DNA from 3 places in the Cupriavidus taiwanensis LMG 19424 genome. Region 2 is predicted to be linked to each of the others. Evidence: predicted binding sites of a transcription regulator. Region 2 holds the regulator's gene; each other region holds the start of a gene.

Evidence for each region. Region 2 encodes FNR, which switches genes on or off when oxygen is low (the NO sensors DNR and NnrR bind a similar motif). Its sites were predicted from a motif close to TTGATNNNNATCAA; they were not measured.
Region 1: a site for FNR is predicted at 1,223-1,236, ahead of paaA (1,2-phenylacetyl-CoA epoxidase subunit PaaA). Genes of this name have one in related genera too.
Region 3: a site for FNR is predicted at 1,941-1,954, ahead of hemN (oxygen-independent coproporphyrinogen III oxidase). Genes of this name have one in related genera too.

What each region holds. Positions count from the first base shown of each region.
Region 1 is NC_010530.1:1,734,123-1,737,363, reverse strand. Features, by position in the region: gene boxA (benzoyl-CoA 2,3-epoxidase subunit BoxA) at 1-125, shown strand, start outside; gene paaX (phenylacetic acid degradation operon negative regulatory protein PaaX) at 221-1,144, opposite strand; gene paaA (1,2-phenylacetyl-CoA epoxidase subunit PaaA) at 1,272-2,270, shown strand; gene paaB (1,2-phenylacetyl-CoA epoxidase subunit PaaB) at 2,327-2,608, shown strand; gene paaC (1,2-phenylacetyl-CoA epoxidase subunit PaaC) at 2,622-3,241, shown strand, end outside.
Region 2 is NC_010528.1:1,954,315-1,957,555, reverse strand. Features, by position in the region: gene ccoG (cytochrome c oxidase accessory protein CcoG) at 1-1,064, shown strand, start outside; gene RALTA_RS08955 (membrane protein) at 1,108-1,317, shown strand; gene RALTA_RS08950 (hypothetical protein) at 1,314-1,559, shown strand; gene fnr (fumarate/nitrate reduction transcriptional regulator Fnr) at 1,614-2,339, opposite strand; gene RALTA_RS08940 (sulfite exporter TauE/SafE family protein) at 2,417-3,193, shown strand.
Region 3 is NC_010528.1:3,237,545-3,240,785, reverse strand. Features, by position in the region: gene RALTA_RS15020 (UvrD-helicase domain-containing protein) at 1-661, shown strand, start outside; gene RALTA_RS15015 (ABC transporter substrate-binding protein) at 686-1,720, opposite strand; gene hemN (oxygen-independent coproporphyrinogen III oxidase) at 2,016-3,241, shown strand, end outside.

The DNA.
Region 1 (3,241 bases), on a different contig from region 2:
TGAAGAGCATGGAGGAGGGCGTGGTGCTGGCCTTGCGCGACGTGGCGCAGCAGGCGGGGTTGCATTGGGAATCCCTGGCGGAAGGATTGAAGCGGGAAGGGCGGTTGCATCTGGAGACGTACTGAAGGCGAGGCGTCGCAGATAGCGCCATCGCCGCCCGCACAGGCTCCCCTCGCCCGCGCGCGGGAGAGGGGAGCAGACCGGTGGGTTTCGCGGGATGTCAGGCATGCTTGAACCGTTTGCGCAATTCGTTCGACGCATCGGCCAACCCGCCCTCCGCCACCTCCACCACCCCATGCAGGTATTCCTCGCTCGCCTCCAGCAGCGCCCCATACATCCCGCTGCACATCCCCCGCGCCGTCCGCCCCGGCCAGTCCTGCGGCAGCAGCGCCTCCGGCAGGTTCGGGTCGCGCAGCAGCACGCGCCGGTATTCATGGACCAGCAGCGTCCTGACAAAGAACGCATCGACCGGCGGCAAGTCTGCCGCTTCCTCCGCCAGTGGTGAAAATCGCCGCAGCAGCGCCTGCCACGCGTGCGCCACATCGCCCAGCTTGAAGGTCTGGTGCATCAGCGCCTGCAGCGGCCGGATCGAGAATGCTGCCAGGCTGCTTGCCTCCATCACCGCCACGTAGTCCTGCGCGCGCGCTGACTGGATAATCTCTCGCAGCGAGCCAAGGTCCGCACTGGGATGCGCCATGACCCCGGGCGCGATCGCGCCGAAGCCTTCCCACAGCAACTCCCGCTTCAGCTTCTGCCGGACGGTGGCGCGCACGTCACCGCGCACCATCACCAGCGTCCAGCGGCCATCCCATTCCTGCGCCTCGCCCGCATAGATGCGCTTGCCGGCGTGCACGACGCGTTGCAGGCCGGCTTCCGACAGGCCGTAATAGCTGCGCCGGCCAATCCTGGTGGCGGCGAGCCAGTCGTCCGCGGTCAGCCGGAACGTAGCGGTCCGCACCAGCCGGTCGTTGATGCCGAACGGCGCCGCGAGGCGGATCAGGCTCCCCAGCCACACTGCCTGCGGCCGTGGCGCCACCACGTCGCCGAATAGCGTCACCAGCAAGGAATTTGCACCCAGCTTGAGGCCGCGCGCCAGCCGGGCAATGCGCGGGGAGGGCTGTTGCGGGTCGGGAGCGGTCGCCATCGCGGTCCTAAAAGTGATACACAATCGTTGATTGCTTGAATCAAATTGTATCACTACCATGCATTGCAACTAATGCGGTTGACGCAAATCAAGACCCCGGGCGGGGCCCGACAAAAGCGGAGCAGGCATGTACGCACAGCTGGTGGAGACAGGAGCAACAAGGCTCCGCGCGATGGAAGAGATGGACCCGCAGGAGCGCGCGTTCCAGGCCCGCGTGGATGACGGCATCAAGATCGAGGCCAAGGACTGGATGCCCGAGGCCTACCGCAAGACCCTGGTTCGCCAGATCTCCCAGCACGCGCATTCGGAAATCGTCGGCCAGCTGCCGGAAGGCAACTGGGTCACCCGCGCGCCCACGCTGGAGCGCAAGGCGGTGCTGCTGGCCAAGATCCAGGATGAAGCCGGGCACGGCCTGTACCTGTACAGCGCCGCCGAGACGCTGGGCGTGTCGCGCGACCAGATGCTGGGCGACCTGCATTCGGGCAAGGCCAAGTATTCCAGCATCTTCAACTACCCCACGCTGTCCTGGGCCGACATCGGCATGATCGGCTGGCTGGTCGACGGCTCGGCCATCATCAACCAGGTGCCGCTGTGCCGCTGCTCGTACGGCCCGTATGCGCGCGCCATGGTGCGCGTATGCAAGGAAGAGTCGTTCCACCAGCGCCAGGGCTACGACATCCTGCTGAAGCTGTGCAACGGCACGCCCGAACAGAAGCAGATGGCGCAGGATGCGCTCAACCGCTGGTGGTGGCCCGCGCTGATGATGTTCGGCCCATCCGACGGCGATTCGCCCAACAGCGCGCAGTCGATGCAATGGCGCATCAAGCTGTTCTCCAACGACGAGCTGCGCCAGAAGATGGTCGACCAGACCGTGCCGCAGGCCGAATACCTGGGCCTGACCATTCCCGACCCGAAGCTGAAGTGGAACGAGGAACGCGGCCACTATGACTTCGGCGAGATCGATTGGTCCGAGTTCTACAACGTGATCCAGGGCAACGGCCCGTGCAATCGCGACCGCCTGCGCACCCGCGTCAAGGCCTGGGACGACGGCGCATGGTTCCGCGACGCACTGGTGGCCCACGCGGACAAGCAGGCCGGCAAGCAGCCGCAGCAAGCCGCCGCCTGACCCATGCGGCGCAGCGCGCCGCTCCCCCATCGAATCGCTTGACACAGGAGGTTGCCATGAAAGAGTGGCCGCTTTGGGAGATCTTTATCCGCAGCCAGCACGGCCTGGCCCACAAGCACGTGGGCAGCCTGCACGCGCCCGACGGCGAAATGGCGATCAACAACGCCCGCGACGTCTACACGCGCCGCAACGAAGGCGTCAGCGTCTGGGTGGTCAGGGCCAGCGACGTGATCGCCAGCAGCCCCGGCGACAAGGGCCCGCTGTTCGAGCCCGCCAACAGCAAGGTCTACCGCCACCCGACGTTCTTCCCGATGCCGGAAGCGGTCAAGCACATCTGATACGGCGCGGACCATGACGAACCACAAGCTCGAATATTTGCTGCGCCTCGGCGATTCCACCCTGGTGCTCGGCCAGCGCCTGTCGGAATGGTGCGGCCGCGGCCCGGCGCTGGAAGAGGACATCGCGCTGACCAACGTCGCGCTCGACCTGATCGGCCAGACCCGCCTGTGGCTCGGCTATGCCGCGGAAGTGGAGGGCGCGGGGCGCACCGCCGACCACCTTGCATTCCTGCGCGATGCGCACCAGTTCCGCAACCTGCTGCTGGTGGAACAGCCCAACGGCAGCTATGCCGATACGCTGGCGCGCCAGTTCCTGTTCGATACGTGGCACTACTTTCAGCTTGAGGCGCTGCAGCGCTCGACCGATGCGCGCATCGCGGAGATCGCCGCCAAGTCGCTCAAGGAAGTGACCTACCACGTGCGCCGCAGCGCCGACCTGGTGGTGCGCCTGGGCGATGGCAGCGAGGAAAGCCACCGCCGCATGCAGGACGCGTTCGACGACCTGTGGATGTTCACCGGCGAGCTGTTCGAAGCCGATGCGGCCGAGACCGCGCTGGCGAACGAAGGCGTGATTCCCGCTCCCGGCACGCTGGCCGAGCCCTGGCAGCGCCATGTCGGCGAGGTACTGGAAGA
Region 2 (3,241 bases):
GGATCGAGCGGCGGGTCGAAGGCGACCGCATCGCCCGCATCCGCCTCGACGGGGATCCATGGAGCCTGCGCAAGTTCCGCATCAAGGCCACCAAGCATTTCCTGTGGGTGCTGATCGCACTGTGGACCGGCTTCACGTTCATCGGCTACTTTGCGCCGATCCGTGAACTGGGCGGCGAGGTGCTGGCGCTGTCGCTGGGGCCCTGGCAAGCGTTCTGGATGCTGTTCTATGCGTTCGCCACGTGGGGCAATGCAGGCTTCATGCGCGAGCAGGTGTGCAAGTACATGTGCCCCTACGCGCGCTTCCAGAGCGTGATGGTGGACCGCGATACTTATGTCGTGACCTATGACGTCGGTCGTGGCGAGCCGCGCGGCAGCCGCTCGCGCAAGACCGACCATCACCAGGCCGGCTTGGGCGATTGCGTCAACTGCAGCATCTGCGTGCAGGTATGCCCGACCGGCATCGACATCCGCGATGGCCTGCAGTACGAGTGCATTGGCTGCGGCGCCTGCATCGACGCCTGCAACCAGGTCATGGACAAGATGGACTATCCGCGCGGGCTGATCCGGTACACCTCGGAGAACGCGATGCGCAAGGGCCTGTCCGCGGCGGCGTCGCGCAAGCGCCTGCTGCGTCCGCGCATCATCATCTACTCGGTGATCTGGGCGGCGCTGCTGGCGGGCTTCATGGCATCGATCATGCTCCGCACGCCGCTGAAGGTCGACATCATCCGCGACCGCGGCGCGCTGGGTCGGGAAGTGGAAGGACGCTGGATCGAGAACGTCTATCGACTGCAGCTGATCAACACCACCGAAGCGCCGATGCAGATCCGCGTGCGCGCCGACAGCGATGAACTGAAGGGCCTGACGGTTGAATACGACAAGCAGGCCGAATCGCTGGCGCCGACCTCCAACCGGCTGCTGCCGATCCGCATCCGAGTGCCGATCGAGGCCGCCACGCAGGGCACGCACAAGATCAACGTAACGGTAACGAGCGAAGGCACGGAGCAGGGGCATGCCGAAATCCGGCAATCCACCAGTTTTATCGTGCCGCGCGATTTGTGAAGCTAGGTGATTCGTACGTAGTCGCCAAGATGAAGGGGGCAAGATGAGTCAGCAAGGCAATCCGTGGTGGAAGGAGCCGTGGCCGTGGCTGCTGATGAGCGGTCCGCTGCTGGCCATGGTGGCGTGCGGCGTGACGATCTGGCTGGCGTCGACGCATCCGGACATGCCGGTGCAGGGCGCGACCAGGCATGGCCTGGTGGTGGAGAAGGCGGAAGCTGTGCCGCCCAGGGCCGCGGCAGCGAGGCAGCCATGAGGTTGCGCTGGCTGATGTGGGTGCTGTGGCCCGGTTTCCTGATGGCGGGCCTGGCGACGGCGACGGTGTTTTCCGTCGTCGATCCGGGCGACCTGAAATTCTTCGGCCATCCGATCGAGTCGTCGCGCGAGTCGGTCTATACCGTCGGCTTTCTGCTGGCGTGGGTGTTCTGTGCGTTGTCCAGCGGGCTGACGCTGTACACCATGCCGACGCGGCTGGCCGATACGGACGAACTGGAATAGGGAAGGACCACCGCGCTGCCGGCGCCGCAGGCGGCGCGGCAACGCCGCGGTGGATCAGCAGCTTCGGCTGTAGAGTTGCTTGATGCCGTCGATGTCGATCAGCTTGACATGCCGCTGGCGGATCTGGATCAACCCGGCTTCGGCAAAGCGCGAGAACAGCCGGCTGACCGTCTCGAGCTTCAGCCCGAGGTAGCTGCCGATTTCTTCGCGGCTCATGCGCATCACGAACTCGGAGGCCGAATAGCCGCGCGCCGAGAGCCGCTCCGACAGATTGATCAGGAAGGCGGCAAGGCGTTCCTCGGCGCGCATCGAGCCGAGCGTGACCAGCATCAGTTGGTCGTGCGTGATTTCCTTGCCCATCAGCCGCAGGAACTGCTGCTGCAGCGACGGCAGGTCGGCCGACAGCGACTGCAAGTCATTCATGCGGACCACGCATACCTCGGTATCTTCCAGCGCGGTTGCATCGGACGCATGCTGCATCTCGCCCAGGCCGTCGAGGCCGACGATTTCACCGGGCAGGTGGAAACCGGTAATCTGCGAGCGTCCGTCTTCGGTGGTGACATGCGTCTTGAGCGTACCGAAGCGGATGGCGTAGACCGCAGTAAGCGGGTCGCCCATGCGGTAGAGGGTTTCCCCCTTGTGCACGCGGATGCGTTCCTGCACCAGCGTGTCGATCTTGGCAAGGTCTTGCTGCGACATGCCAACCGGAAGGCACAGCTGTCCCATCGCACAGGTGGAGCAGCGGGGTGACATCTCGGTAACGGGGATGGAGGTGAGCAATTGGAACCTGCTAGAAATGGCAGCGGGGCACGATACGAACATTTTACCGTGCGATGTGATGCGGCAGGGAGACAGATTTGACATTTGGCGTATTGATCAGTGTTTTCCTGCTCGCCCTGCTGGGCGGGGTGCACTGCGCCGCCATGTGTGGCGGAGTTGCGCTGGCTGTCGAGCAGCGGGGCGCCACGGCGGCGCCAGTGCGCCTGGTGCGCAGCCGGGGCGCCTGGCTTGGCGAGTTGTTGGTCATGCACATTGGCCGGATTTCCACCTATATGCTGCTGGGTGCAGCGCTGGGTGCTGCCGGCGCCACAGCATGGAAGCAGGACTACCTGCCGGTGCAGCGCTGGCTGTTCGGCGCCGGCAGCCTGATGCTGCTGTGGTCCGGCTGGCGCTTGCTGCGCGGCAGTACCTTTACCGTGCACTGGCTGGAACGGCTGGCGGCGCGCGCCGGCGCAGCGGTGGCTGGCGGGATTGGCGGGATTGGCGGGATAAGCGGCCTCGCCGGCGCGATGCCTGCCTTCGTGCGGGCGCGCGGCGGGCTGGCGCGGCGTTACGGCGTGGGCCTGGCCTGGGGACTGGTACCGTGCGGCATGGTCTACGGCGCGCTGACGCTGGCGCTGCTGGCGGGCAATGCCGGCTCCGGGGCGCTGGTCATGGGCGTGTTCGGGCTTGGCACGCTGCCGAACCTGCTGGTGCTGTCGGGGCTGTCGGGCTATCTCCGGCTGTGGTCGAGACGGCCGGCCGTGCGCCTGGGCGCGGGCCTTGCCGTGATGGCGTTCGGCGGGCTTGGCATTGCGCGAGCGGTGCTGCTGCCACATTCGCTCGCGGAACAGGGCTTTTGCCTGGTGTTTTGATGTCGCGCGGGCCCTGCTGGGGCGCCGGCGCCCCACGCAAGCAGGATG
Region 3 (3,241 bases), 1.3 Mb from region 2:
GAAGGACCCGGCCACCGAGGTGCTCGACGACCTGATGGCCGGCATCCATTACGAGGCCTACCTGTACGACAGCTTCGACGAACGGCAGGCGCAGTCGCGCTGGACCAATACGCTCGAGTTCCTCGAATGGCTCAAGCGCAAGGGCACCAAGCCGGAAGCGGCCGAGGGCGAGGAAGCCACCGGCTACGACAACGCCGACGGCTTCGGCAGCGAAGGCAAGAACCTGCTCGAGCTGACGCAGACCGTGGCGCTGATGAGCATGCTCGAAGGGCGCGAGGAAGATCCCGACGCCGTGCGGCTGTCCACGCTGCACGCCTCCAAGGGACTGGAATATCCGCACGTGTTCCTGGTCGGCGTGGAAGAGGGGATCCTGCCCCACTGCCGCGAAGACGACGACATGACCGACGAGAAGATCGAGGAAGAGCGCCGGCTGATGTACGTCGGCATCACGCGCGCGCAGCGCAGCCTGCAGATCAGCTGGTGCAAGAAGCGCAAGCGCGCGCGGGAGACCTACTCGTGCCAGCCGTCGCGCTTCATCGGCGAGATGAAGCTGGAAGAGGCGCCCGCGCCGGTCGACGCAACCCCGGCAATGAGCCCGAAGGACCGCCTCGGCGCGCTCAAGGCGCTGCTGGGCAATGGTGGCAAGGCGGTCGCCGGCTGAGCGTGCCCGGCGCCCTAGCAACGTCTAGCGCGCGCCTGTCACCGCCAGTGTCACGTACTGCGAGCCGCGCTGCCCGTGCGTGAAATCCAGCGTGAAGTCGCCCACGTCGACGCGCCCCTGCAGCGCCCGCCGCAGCTCCGCCGTGCCGCCCGGGCGCGCGCCCTGCAGCGACCGCGCCAGCCAGGCGGCGCCGATATAGCCCGCCAGGGTCGCCGGCGACGGCGGCTCGTCCAGGTATTGCTTCATGCGCGCCACGTGTTCCTTCACCACCCGCAACGTGGCCTGCTGCGGGCCCGGCGCTACCTGGGTCAGCACCAGGCCGCCGGCGTAGCCGCGGCCGAGGATCTCGCGCGCGGCATTGGCGCTGACCGAGGACAGGCCGACCAGGAACCCGTACCAACCCTGCGCGGCCAGTGCCCGGCCCAGACCGGCATAGGCCAGGGTGTCGCCGGCGACGATCACCGCGCCCGGGCGCGCGGCGGCAATGCGTCGCGCCGCCGCTTCGCCGGTGCCTTCGAGCACCACCGCCCGGGTGCCGGTCTGCGCCTCCAGCCGGGCCAGCGACGACACGGCAAAATCCGGTGCCACGGCCAGCGCGATGTGCGTCAGCCCGTAGCCGCGCAACTGCTGCGCGGCGGCGTCCAGTTCGGCCTGGTAGTCGGCGCGCGTGAACCAGACATTGTCCGCGGACAGCGCCAGCCCTGACAGCGGTGCCACGATCTGGATGCCGCGCCGGACCAGTTCGGCCGAAGACGCCAGCACGGGCAGCAGCCGGTCGCCGGGACCGAACAGCAACCCGGCCTGTTCGCTATCGGCCAGCGACACCGCCTGCGCCAGCGCGCGGCGCGGATCCGGGTCGGCATCGCGCACCACATGGCGGATGCGCATCGCGCCGCCGGCGGCATTGACGGCGTCGAACAGGACCTTGGCCCCGGCCAGGTAATCGCGCGCCAGGTCAGCCTGCGCGCCGCTGCGGTCGACCAGATGGCCGACTACCACCGTGCGCGGCGCCTGTGCCAGGGCGGAACCCACCGGCACCGCCGGCAGCGCCAGCGCCATGCCGCTCGCGGCCAGCAGCCGGCGTCGACCCGCATCTGCCGGCGGGTGTGCGCGCAGCGGTGGGTACGGCGCGGGCGTGGTGGATCGAGAGGGACGTGACATGGTTGGCAAGGACGGATCGCGCGGGCGTGGTGGCGCGCAGCGTATCCGCTACACATGACGCCAATGTGACGTCCGCGCGCATCCCGGCAGGCAGCGTTGTTGCCGGTCCGTGCCGGGCTTGACGGCGGTCAAGCTGCGGGCGCCGGCCCGGTCCTACGATGACGTGTCGCATACCCATTCCCCCGCGCCCCCCATGAACCCGTCTGCCATGACTTCCCCCGCGCTCGACCGCCGCGCGCTCTCCGACTTCCGCGCGCTGGCCGGGCGCATCGACGGCAACGGTCCGCGCTATACCTCGTACCCGACGGCCGACCGGTTCCATAACGGTCCCGACCTGTCGCTGTATCACGATGCGCTGGACGCCTGCCGCGCCGACGCGCCGGCGCCGCTGTCGCTATACCTGCATATCCCGTTCTGCGAGAACATCTGCTACTACTGCGGCTGCAACAAGATCATCACCCGCGACCACGGCCGCAGTGCGCGCTACGTCAGCTACCTGGGGCGCGAGATGGCGCTGGTGGCCGGGCGCCTGGGCGCGCGCCGCCAGGTTATCCAGTCGCACTGGGGCGGCGGCACGCCGACCTTCCTGAACCCGGACGAAATGCGCCGCGTGATGGCATTGCTGAACACGCATTTCGACCTGGCTGGCGAGGGCGAACATTCGATCGAGATCGACCCGCGCCGGGTCGACCGGGACCGCATGGCGCTGCTGGCCGAACTGGGCTTCAATCGCGTCAGCCTGGGTGTGCAGGATTTCGATGCCGAGGTACAGCAGGCCATCCACCGCATCCAGCCGTTCCAGGAGACCCGCGCCGTGGTCGACGCCGCGCGCGCGCTGGGCTTCCGCTCGGTCAGCCTGGACCTGATCTACGGGCTGCCGCACCAGACCGCGGCGCGCTTCGGCCGCACCATCGACCAGGTGCTGGCGCTGCGCCCGGACCGGCTTTCGGTCTACAGCTATGCGCACCTGCCGCACGTGTTCAAGCCGCAGCGCCGCATCGACGAACAGGCGTTGCCGCCGGCCGGCGAGAAGCTCGACATCCTGGTCTCGACCATCGAGCGGCTGACCGCCGAGGGCTACGTCTATATCGGCATGGACCACTTCGCGCTGCCCGATGACGACCTCGCGGTGGCCCAGCGCGAGGGCCGGCTGCAGCGCAATTTCCAGGGCTATTCGACGCACGCCGGCTACGACCAGGTCGGGCTCGGCATCTCGGCCATCGGTGCGATCGCGGGGCGCTACGTGCAGAACGCGCGCACGCTCGACGACTACTACGGCGCGCTCGACCAGGGCCGCCTGCCGCTGGCGCGGGGCGTGGCGATGACGGGCGACGACCACCTGCGGCGCGAGATCATCGGCGACCTGATGTGCCATGGCGTGCTCGATCTCCCCGCCATCGAGGCGCGCCATGGCATCGA